2 regions of the Paenibacillus sp. PK4536 genome follow, and region 1 is predicted to be linked to the other one. Evidence: riboswitches for the same ligand, from Rfam matches in the RefSeq annotation. Region 1 holds a riboswitch; the other holds the start of a gene.
The links. A riboswitch is a leader RNA that binds a small molecule or an ion and turns the genes downstream of it on or off. The one in region 1 is predicted to bind S-adenosylmethionine.
Positions count from the first base shown of each region.

Region 1 (5,319 bases):
ATGCAATCTCATGTAAGGCGGATCTGACAAAATGAGCACGACTTAATTGATCGGATAATGGAGCATCAAATACAAATCCTCCACGTACACGTGCATTTTTGGCAGAAGATAGATAAGAACCTAAGGCTGCAATACATTGACTTTCACCTAGCGCATCCATCTCTTGCTCCATCACGTCATATCCTTCATTAGGATAGAAAATAGATTGCAATTTCTGATAATTCAAGCCTGTAATGCCTGGATTAGTTTCGATCAAAAATTGATGAGGTGTCGTATACGCATTAATCCATGCTTGCGCTGAATCATCAGTAGTAAATGTACTTGTAATCTTAGCGATAGGTGTCGTAGTTCCCGATACGATAACAATATCTTCAGCCTCTGCGCCTGTACTATGAATAGCCAGTTGTGTATCTCCACCACCTACGATCACAGGTGTATCTATAGGTAGATTTAACTCTGCTGCTATAGGGGGTATGACTGTCCCAAGTACACTGCCTGAAGACACCAACTCTGGCAATACAGTAGGTGAGATTCCAAGTACACTACACATCTCGTCTGACCAATTTCCTTGCTCTACATCGTATAAAAGAGTCTCACATGCTTGAGAAGGTTCATAACTTAACGATCCACTGAGCGTATATGTCACCCAATCACTAATACTTGTCAAACGATGTAACCGTTGATACTGCTCTGAACGGCGTTCGCGTAACCCAACTAATTTCATCGCTGAAAATAAAGCAGATGGTGTTCTTCCTGTTCTATGATAAATAGACGATAGATCTGTATACTGTTCTTCCCACTCTCGTCCACGGTTATCAATATTCGGTAATCCTAAATACGATTCTCCTGCTTCGTCGATCAATACAATCCCTTGACGTTGACTAGTCGAAGTAATCGCTGTGATATGAATATCAGGTACTCTAGATAATGCTACCTTCGTCAACCCGGCAATCTGTTCCCACAATACTTCAGGTACAAAGTGACGTGCATCTGGATACTGTTCATCATTGTGATAGACAATATCAGCACGTTCAATCGATAATACGTTCCCATTGATATCAACAACGGCTACACGGGCATTACCTGTACCAATATCAAAGACTAGATAAGCTTGTTGTGTCATTGTTCATATCCTCCAAGATCGCTTTATTGTAGAGCACTTTCACATCGGTCTGATGATGTTCAAACCAATCAATTAACGCGGTATTCATAATCTCTACATGATGATCTTCTACTTCATAAGTAGCACCTGCTAGATGCGGAATGGCTAATACATTCGGCAATGAAATCAATTCATAATCTTTAGGAAGTGGTGGTTCTTGATCAAATACATCAATAATCGCTCCACGAATCTGATTCTGTTGTAACCGTTCAACCAGTGCATCATGATCTACCACAATCGAACGAGCCGTATTTACAAAAATAGCGTCGCTTTTCATCGATTGTAATAATGTCTTATCGATCAATCCTTTGGTATCTTCAGTGACTGGTAAATGAATTGATATGATATCGCTGGTTGCAAATAACTCCTCTAACGATACTTTCTGATCACGTGGATCCGGGCTTTTCACATAAGGATCGTAATAACGAATATCACAAGGAAAGCTACGTAGAATACCTGCGGTACGCTGAGCTACAGCTCCAAAACCGACCATACCTATGGTTTTCCCTGCTAGTTCATTACCTTTGAATTTGAGATAAGCGGTTAAACTGCCACTTTGCCATTGCTTGTCTTCCAACCATTGGCTGGATGGAATAATACGCCGTAGAAAAGTAATCAGACTGCCTACAACCATTTCTGCTACAGCCTGTGCATTACGTGCAGGCGTATAAAAGACTGGAATACGGCGATGGGTGGCAACAGGAACATCTACATTGGAAGGTGTTCCACGGCAGACACCAATAAATTGTAGATTGGGTACCGATTGAATAACTTTTTCAGTTACCAGATCAAGTTCTGCAATCAGTCCATCTGCTTGTGTTTCTTGTAATAAAGAAATTAATTCGTCTTCTTGATAGGCTTGTCCATGATCTTTCCAACAACGATAGATGACTTCTCTAAAAGTATCCGCGAGTTGCTGACGACCTTGTTCGTTATAAGGGGCAGTAATTAATATTTTCATTATTGAATCTCCTTTGGTACACTTAGGTGCAGTGTTATTTAAGTGAAGCTTTAAAGTAAGAAAGTATGAACTTATAGCATGTTCTCCTTTTGATCCAAATGGAAGGATCATATGAGATATAGATATGATGAGTAAAAGGATAAAATATAAAAAAACCTCTTTCCCAAATCAAGGAAAGAGGTTATCTAAATATTCACTATACTGTTGTATATCTACAAACAGCTAATGCAATAATTCATCCTGCTTTCCTATCTCCCAAGCGATTCAAGCTTGCTGGAATTGGCACGTTTTTGCCGAGGTTTCGTAGGGCCAGTCCCTCCACCTCTCTGGATAGAAAATCTAATGTATGCAGTTGTCGAAAAAACTTGCAAATCAGGATCAGACACGATAAGGTATAAAACATCTAATTTTGTCGAATTCGAAATAATTTTCTTAATTCTAATTAAACCTAGTAAAAAAGTCAACATTAAATCTAAAATTTGATTTATGATAAACACAACATGTACACATCGTATGTATAATTTAAATTGTTTGATGTATTTTGAAAGGAGCTTGGTATATGTCTACTTATATTGATCAACAAGATGGGCTATTTCCTTCTGTCTGCTCACTCGATTGTCCCGATCAATGCGGACTGCTTGTTCATAAAGAAAAGGGTAAAATCGTCAAAATTGCAGGCGATCCTAATCATCCTGTTACTAAAGGCAATATCTGCAATAAAGTTCGCAATATGGCTGAACGTATCTATGATACGAAGCGCCTGACGACTCCGCTTAAACGTGTTGGGGCTAAAGGAGAAGGATCATTTGAGCCTATTTCGTGGGAAGAAGCTATCTCTACCATTACATCGAATTGGAAACAAATGATTGCTACATCAGGTCCTGAAAGTATTCTTCCTTACAGTTTCTACGGAAATATGGGCAATCTGTCAGCAGAAGGTATGGATCGTCGCTTTTTCCATCATATGGGTGCCAGTCTACTAGAACGTACGATTTGTACAGCTGCCGGTTCAGCAGGATATAAATATACAATGGGTGGCAGTATCGGTACCGATCCAGAAGATACTGTAGATACACAGCTTTTTATTTTCTGGGGGATCAATGCAGTAAGTACCAATATGCATCAAGTCACTTTAGCTCAACAAGCTCGCAAAAAAGGTGCTAAAGTGATTGTTATCGATGTTCACAAAAATCAAACCGGTCGATCAGCAGATTGGTTTATCCCTATTTTGCCGGGGACGGATAGTGCACTTGCTCTAGGCATGATGCATATTTTATTTGCCGAACATAAAGTAGACCAAGCTTTTATGGAGCAATATACCGTAGGGCATGAACAACTTCGTGAGCATGTGAAACAATACGATCCAGCCACAGTATCTGCGATTACAGGCGTACCTGTCGATGATCTGTATCGTTTAACACGTATGTATGGAGATGCCAGCCCTGCTCTAATTCGCATCGGAAATGGATTACAACATCATGACAATGGTGGTATGAATGTACGTACCATTACGTGTCTGCCTGCGATTACAGGGCAATGGTTAGTACGTGGCGGTGGTGCAATCAAATCCAATACATTCCAGCTTAGCTTTAACGAAGAAGCATTACAGCGTCCAGACTTGCTCATCAATCGCAATACACGCTCTTTCAATATGAACCAATTGGGTCGTGTATTATTAGAAGAATCTGAACCTGTACAGTCTCTGTATGTGTATAATTCGAATCCTGCTGTTGTCACTCCTGAATCTAGTAAAGTGCGTCAAGGATTAGCGCGTGAAGATTTATTTACAGTGGTTCATGATCTATTTTTAACTGAAACCGCTAAGTATGCAGATATCGTTTTACCAGCTACATCTGCTTTTGAAAATACAGATTTCTATGCGTCTTACTGGCATCATTATATGCAGATTCAACAACCTGTTATTGCTCGCTATGGTGAAAGTAAATCGAATACTGAAGTCTTTCGCTTACTTGCTACAGCTATGGGGTATGAAGAACAAGCATTACAAGACAGCGATGAACAGTTAATTCGTCAAGCGCTCGATCATCCTGCTAATCCTGCACTTAAGCCGATTACGTATGATTCGTTAGTCCAGCATCAATATGTCAAAGCAGATCGGCAATATATTTTCCCGGATCGCTTACCTACACCTAGCGGTAAGATCGAATTGTATTCTAAAGATATGGAACGTGATGGATTACCTCCATTGCCAACCTATACACCACTTCAAGAACAAGGTACTCATCCTTATATTTTTGTGCCGGGTCCTAATCATAACTTTTTGAATTCAACATTCTCTAATAATGCCAAGCATATCGGTCTTGAAAAAACACCGAAGCTATTTATGAATACTACTGATGCACAGAATGCAGGTATCGAAGATGGAGACTGGGTCACCGTCTGGAACGAGCGGGGTTCTTGTGAATTGCTTGCTACGGTAGGTGAACATGTATTACCGGGCGTTGTCGTCAGTCAAGGACTGTGGGCAGATACAGATAACAATCAAGCGACACATCTAGTGAATGCTCTAACACCTGATCGCTTAGCGGATATGGGTGGCGGTGCGACATTCTTTTCTGGTCGAGTCGATGTGATGAAGAAGTCCAGTTAATATTCAAGTATTTATCCACCAATAACCATAGATGTTAGACACTACTGCGTTCGATTAATGTATAGGGAATAAGCCGTTTGGCTGAAGTTAATGTAGGATCAAGGCTACGTTCATAAAATAAAGAAAAAGCTTGTCTGCCGATTTCTTGCAAATTCTGATCAATCGTCGTGAGTTGTAAGCCTGCGGAGATCGGCTGATTATCATAACCGATAATCGCTAATTGATCTGGAATACGTAGACCATATTGCCGTGCGCCTAACATCACCCCTGCGGCAGCTTCATCCCCTGTAACGATCAATGCAGAAGGTGGTTTATCCATTTCAGCAATCTGTTTCGCAATTTGTTCGCCATCACTCATATGAATACAATCTGGAAAAATCCACTCTGAATACACTTCAAGCCCTGCGGCATGGAGTGTATTTTGATATGCACGGAATCGCGCTTGACTGCTAGCACTTGTTTTGCGACCGACACAATAACCGATCCGGGTATAACCACGATCTAATAAATACTGAATTCCACTACAAAAAGCATCATAATGATCGGTATAGACTGCTGAGAGATTAGACTCTTCTGTATACTCAC
Region 1 is NZ_CP126313.1:4,742,355-4,747,673, forward strand. It holds gene PO903_RS21015 (FGGY-family carbohydrate kinase) at 1-1,123, opposite strand, end outside; gene PO903_RS21020 (2-hydroxyacid dehydrogenase) at 1,095-2,123, opposite strand; SAM riboswitch class I at 2,369-2,460, opposite strand; gene PO903_RS21025 (molybdopterin oxidoreductase family protein) at 2,683-4,734, shown strand; gene PO903_RS21030 (LacI family DNA-binding transcriptional regulator) at 4,769-5,319, opposite strand, start outside.

Region 2 (5,319 bases), 490 kb from region 1:
TAGACGATTCTTTATCTACGTTTATCTTCTAGAGAAATGAACCACTAGACGATCGCCAAGCATTTGTAGAATCTGAACAATAATGACCATGATGACTACAGCCACTAACATAATCGCCGTATCATAGCGATAATAACCATAGTTGATCGCAAGTGTTCCGAGTCCTCCAGCACCAATCATTCCTGCCATCGCTGTATTTGATACTAGAGCAACAACAGTCACTGTCAATCCAGCAAGTAGTCCTGGCATAGCTTCGCGTACAAGTACACGTGTGACGATCTGCCAGAGAGAAGCTCCCATAGCATTGGCTGCTTCAATCACGCCACGATCTACTTCGCGCAGTGCTGTCTCCACCAATCTGGCAAAAAACGGGGCAGCGGCAATGACTAACGGTGGAATCGTTCCCAGTACTCCGATTGTTGTACCTACTAGAATTTGCGTTAATGGTAATATGGCTACGATCAAAATGATAAACGGAACCGAGCGCAAAATATTAACGATAAATGCAATCACCGCATAGAAATAACGTACCCATGCTACCGTAGAACGTCCTGTAATAAATAGTAATATACCTAGAGGCAATCCTAAAATTAAAGTAAATAACCCGGAAGCACCTACCATTTTGAGTGTATCTAGCGTTGCTGTACCGAATTCATTCCAATCGATTTGTGAAAAATCCAATTCACCCATCAGTTGATCACCTCCACATCCAGACCTTCAGCAGTCAATCCATCGAGTGTACGCTTAATGTCTCCTTCTGTTCCTTCAAAGCGAACAATCAGTTGTCCATAAGGTACATTTTTTAATGTTGAAATCGTTCCTTGCAAAATAGCAAAATCGACACCTGTGTGACGTACCGTTTGCGAAAGAATCGATTGATACGTTTTGTCACCTAAAAATGAAACTTTAACAGTTAAAGAATTGGGAACATTTGGTGCTGTCCAAGATGTGTTCAATAGTTCAGCATTATTGGATTCATTTAAAATAAAATCACGTGTCACTTCATGCTGTGGCTTCAAAAAAACGTCAGTGACAGGACCCTGTTCTACAATCCCACCACGATGAATAACAGCTACTTTATCGCAGATGCTCTGAATCACATGCATTTCATGTGTAATCAAAATGATTGTTAAATTAAACCGCTCATTGATATCAACTAACAATTTGAGAATCGAATTGGTGGTCTGAGGATCAAGTGCCGAAGTAGCTTCATCACAAAGTAATACATCAGGGTCACTTGCTAGTGAACGGGCAATTCCTACACGTTGTTTCTGTCCGCCAGATAATTGCGCAGGATATTTATTTGCATGATTCTCAAGTCCAACCAGAGCTAATAATTCTTTCACTTTTTCTTTAATTTTACGTTCTGGTGTTTTGACCAAGCGTAAAGGAAAAGCGATATTCTCATACACCGTTGCCGAAGATAATAGATTGAAATGCTGAAAAATCATTCCTATTTTACGTCGTCTCACTTGCAACCGTGCTTTGTTAAGCTTGGTCATATCAACGCCATCGATCCATACTTCACCGGAAGTTGGACGTTCGAGTAAGTTGATACATCGGATTAACGTACTTTTACCTGCACCCGAATGTCCAATCACACCGAAAATCTCACCTTTTTCGATCTTCAAATCGATACCGCTTAACGCAGGACTTAGATTTTTACCTTTGCCATACGTTTTAGTTATATTTTTTAACTCAATCACAGATGGGTGCTCCTTCCTTCTATCTCTTCATTCCTCAAGCGATATTACATTAATCATATATAAACCATCGAATAAGTCGGATATATTTTCATTATAATATATGTCGGTATTCGCTTCTCTCTTCTTTATACAAAAAAAGAACCCTTTCGCAGAAAAGGGTTCTCTATTATTAGAGATACTTCCTTCTCATCTGCCAAAATCACATTGCATTGACTGCACATGCCATTTTGAAGGAATTAGCACCATGACATTTTGGAAAATAGATTGCTACATTCACTGCAATCTATTTTCTAAAATCGGTTGCCGGGTTTCATCGGGCCAGTCCCTCCACCACTCTCGATAAGAAAATATGAAAAATTCGAATGAAAATGAAAATCTTTTCTCAGTATATTGAACTTCACACGCTTTGTCAAAGCAAAAATAAACATTTCCTAAGGAAATTAGAAATATTTTATTATTTAATAAAGTCGTTATACACAATCAGTATTGATTTTAAAGTATCCAGAAGCATATTAATAGTGTTGCTTTTATAGATCCTGTCCTATTTTACCACGTGTACCACGGCTTAATTGCCACACCCGTACACTCATATAACATAACACACCGAACAAAATCTGAATCAATAGCGTATGCAACATACTGGAGAAGAAATACCATTCAGGTACTTTCATCGTTACAATATTCAACATTCCGCTTAGAATCTGCATAATAATAAAGACGATAGCTGTTACACCTAGCTTACGAATACCCGGATTATACGGATGACGACGGTAAGCATAGTGTGCTAGAACCGCAATTACGATTAACAGACTATATGCTGCTACACGATGGAAAAAGGCTACAGCTACCCCGCCGGATAATTCCGGTAAGATTGAACCGTTACACAGTAGTACTCCTGAACAACCACCTCTAGAATCGGTATGAGTTACAAAAGCGCCTGTATACACTACCATATACGTATAGATCGTAGCAAACCACGTCAGATTACGCATCCCTTTACTCACCGGTGGTTCATCAGGAATCGGTAAATCTCCTTTTTGCTGATCCATCCGTCTTGCTCCAAGTGCCATCATCGACGAACTTGCAAAAGCAATCATCGCAAATCCAAAGTGGAGCGCCATAATAGGAGCAGATTGTGAGAATACAACAGCCAATGCGCCCATTACTGCTTGAACTAACACAAATAGTAATGTTAATGATGCATATACTTTAAGCTCACGATGCTTATTAAAAAAGATAAATCCGATAAAAGAAAATAATGCTGTTAAGCCCGCCAAAGCACTAATTGCCCGATGCGAATACTCGATAAGTGAAGAAATCGTATACGCTGGTACAAATTTGCCATGACATAGCGGCCATTCTGTTCCGCAACCGAGCCCTGAACCTGATTTCGTTACTACAAGTCCCCCCATTGTTGCTAAAAACATAACAACACAGGTGACAAAGCTCAACCATTTTAGATGTGTAGTTGTTATTCTGAACTTTCTTGCCATTTAGAGAATCACCCGCTATTTTATAATAGTGACATTGTTTATAGTCACTATCTATTATAACGAATCACCAGTAATTACTACCGCATCCTTTGTGACAAAAAATGATCAATATCTACACAATACTATGTAACTAACTTTTATAGATATAATGTGTTCTATCTAAGATAGAATTATAGACTATTCATGTTATTTTACTTGATGAGATGCTTGGAAGTATTTCCACTATATCCTTCTTGAGCAATATGCCCATCTTTAAAAATAGCATAAGAATATGTGGTGTTAGGTTCATCTTTAAAAACTACATTAGCACCATAAGGCGCATTGGATGATGTAAATGAATATGTACCTTCAACTTTTTCAATGTTGTATCCTTTATCATAAACTAAATAAGCTTCAATTTTTTGTCCTGCTTCTTTTTTTGTAAAAGGATTGCCATGTAAACCTAAATAAACAGCGGCTACTCCAACAATAACAATTACTATTAAAAAACTGGTAATAATCATTCCTTTTTTTGACATGATATCCACCTCCTGAATGTATCGTAACAAATGAAAAGTCAGGTAAGCAAATATTGACATAATTTATAAACCAGTTCGCACTAAAAATCAATATACAGTCAAAATAAAAAGACGTACAACGATAGCTGTTCAAAGCATATCTTTGTACGTCTTTACTTATAAATATAGATGTACTTATAGCAACATATAGTTATTATATATTTCTATTTCAACAAAATCTTTTTATTCTGCTGTTGTTGTAGCCAATGTCTCATACACAGCGACAGCACGATCTAGAAATTGTTCAATTTCCTCACGAGATTTGCGTGCTTTGTTAACGAAACGGACTAGTTCTTTGCCATTCGCATACGCGACAAAGCTAGGGATACCAAGGATATTCTGTTCTTGGCTCACATCACCTGTTGCTTCTACATCCACTTCAACAAGCGTTAGACGATCCGCATATTTACTTTCTACTTCAGGCATAAATGGATCAATATATCGGCAATCTCCACACCAGTCTGCTTTAAATACAGCAACAGTTAATTGAGAAGAATGAGTGACAGTTATAAAATCTTCTTTGCTATTAATCATTTGCATAATGATATTCCTCCTAATTCTTTTGTAGACGCATTAATGGACGGAAAACTTTTCGTAATACTTTAGGGTATGAATCCAATTCATTGGCTTTAACCACTCTTAGTAAAACAAGCATGACTGGATATACCAATAGTATCGCTATTCCTACCATACAACAACCGATAAAAAATGCAACTCGATCATTCATATAACCTGTTAATAAAATACCTACTTGGTTAAGCAATAGACCGATTCCGCCAAGCACTACTACAGTGACGATAAATCCGATCCAACGGTTGCCTAATACAGAGAAAGTCACAATTTGGCGTAATGAACGAATATTCATCCATGTAATCGTAATAAAACATAATGCTGTTCCTGCAATAATACCGTAGATTCCAATAAACGGAGCCAATGCAAAACTAACAATTAATTTGACAACAATACCGATCATGACATGTACCATTGATTGATTTGCTTTATTAATACCGATTAACATTGAATTGGTCGTCATCATCGTAATCTGGAAAATTGTCCCCATTGTCAAAGCAGCAATAATGCCTGCTCCTTCTTGAGTACTAAATAATAATCCATTTACCGAATACGCTGCTGTACTAAAAATTAACACAATTGGCACACCTGTAAGTACAGAAATTCGTAATGCTAATGTAATTTGATTTTTCAAATGTTCCATTTTGCGACTAGCAAACGCAGCTGAAATAATAGGGATCAGCGATTGACTCAGTGCAATCGCTAGAATCGGTGGAATACCTGCTACACTTTGTGCTCTAGCTCCCAAAATCGCCAGCACATTGGTAGCCATAGCATCTCCTAATTGTCCAATCAATAAAGGTTTTACTAATATACTATCGATAAAATAAACGGCTGGAATCGTCAATGAAGATAGAACGATAGGAATCGATAATTTGAAAATATCACCATAGATTTGTGTTAATGGAATAACAGCATGATCTTTATCTGATCTAGCATCGATACCTTCTAATTTATCTTGTTTACGCATTTTGAAAGCATAATAGATCATTA
Region 2 is NZ_CP126313.1:190,743-196,061, forward strand. It holds gene PO903_RS00925 (methionine ABC transporter permease) at 22-690, opposite strand; gene PO903_RS00930 (methionine ABC transporter ATP-binding protein) at 690-1,706, opposite strand; SAM riboswitch class I at 1,890-2,052, opposite strand; gene PO903_RS00935 (COX15/CtaA family protein) at 2,234-3,199, opposite strand; gene PO903_RS00940 (DUF3139 domain-containing protein) at 3,391-3,717, opposite strand; gene PO903_RS00945 (thioredoxin family protein) at 3,940-4,296, opposite strand; gene PO903_RS00950 (putative polysaccharide biosynthesis protein) at 4,310-5,319, opposite strand, start outside.
Region 2: another riboswitch for S-adenosylmethionine. It lies ahead of PO903_RS00930 (methionine ABC transporter ATP-binding protein); the one in region 1 lies ahead of PO903_RS21020 (2-hydroxyacid dehydrogenase).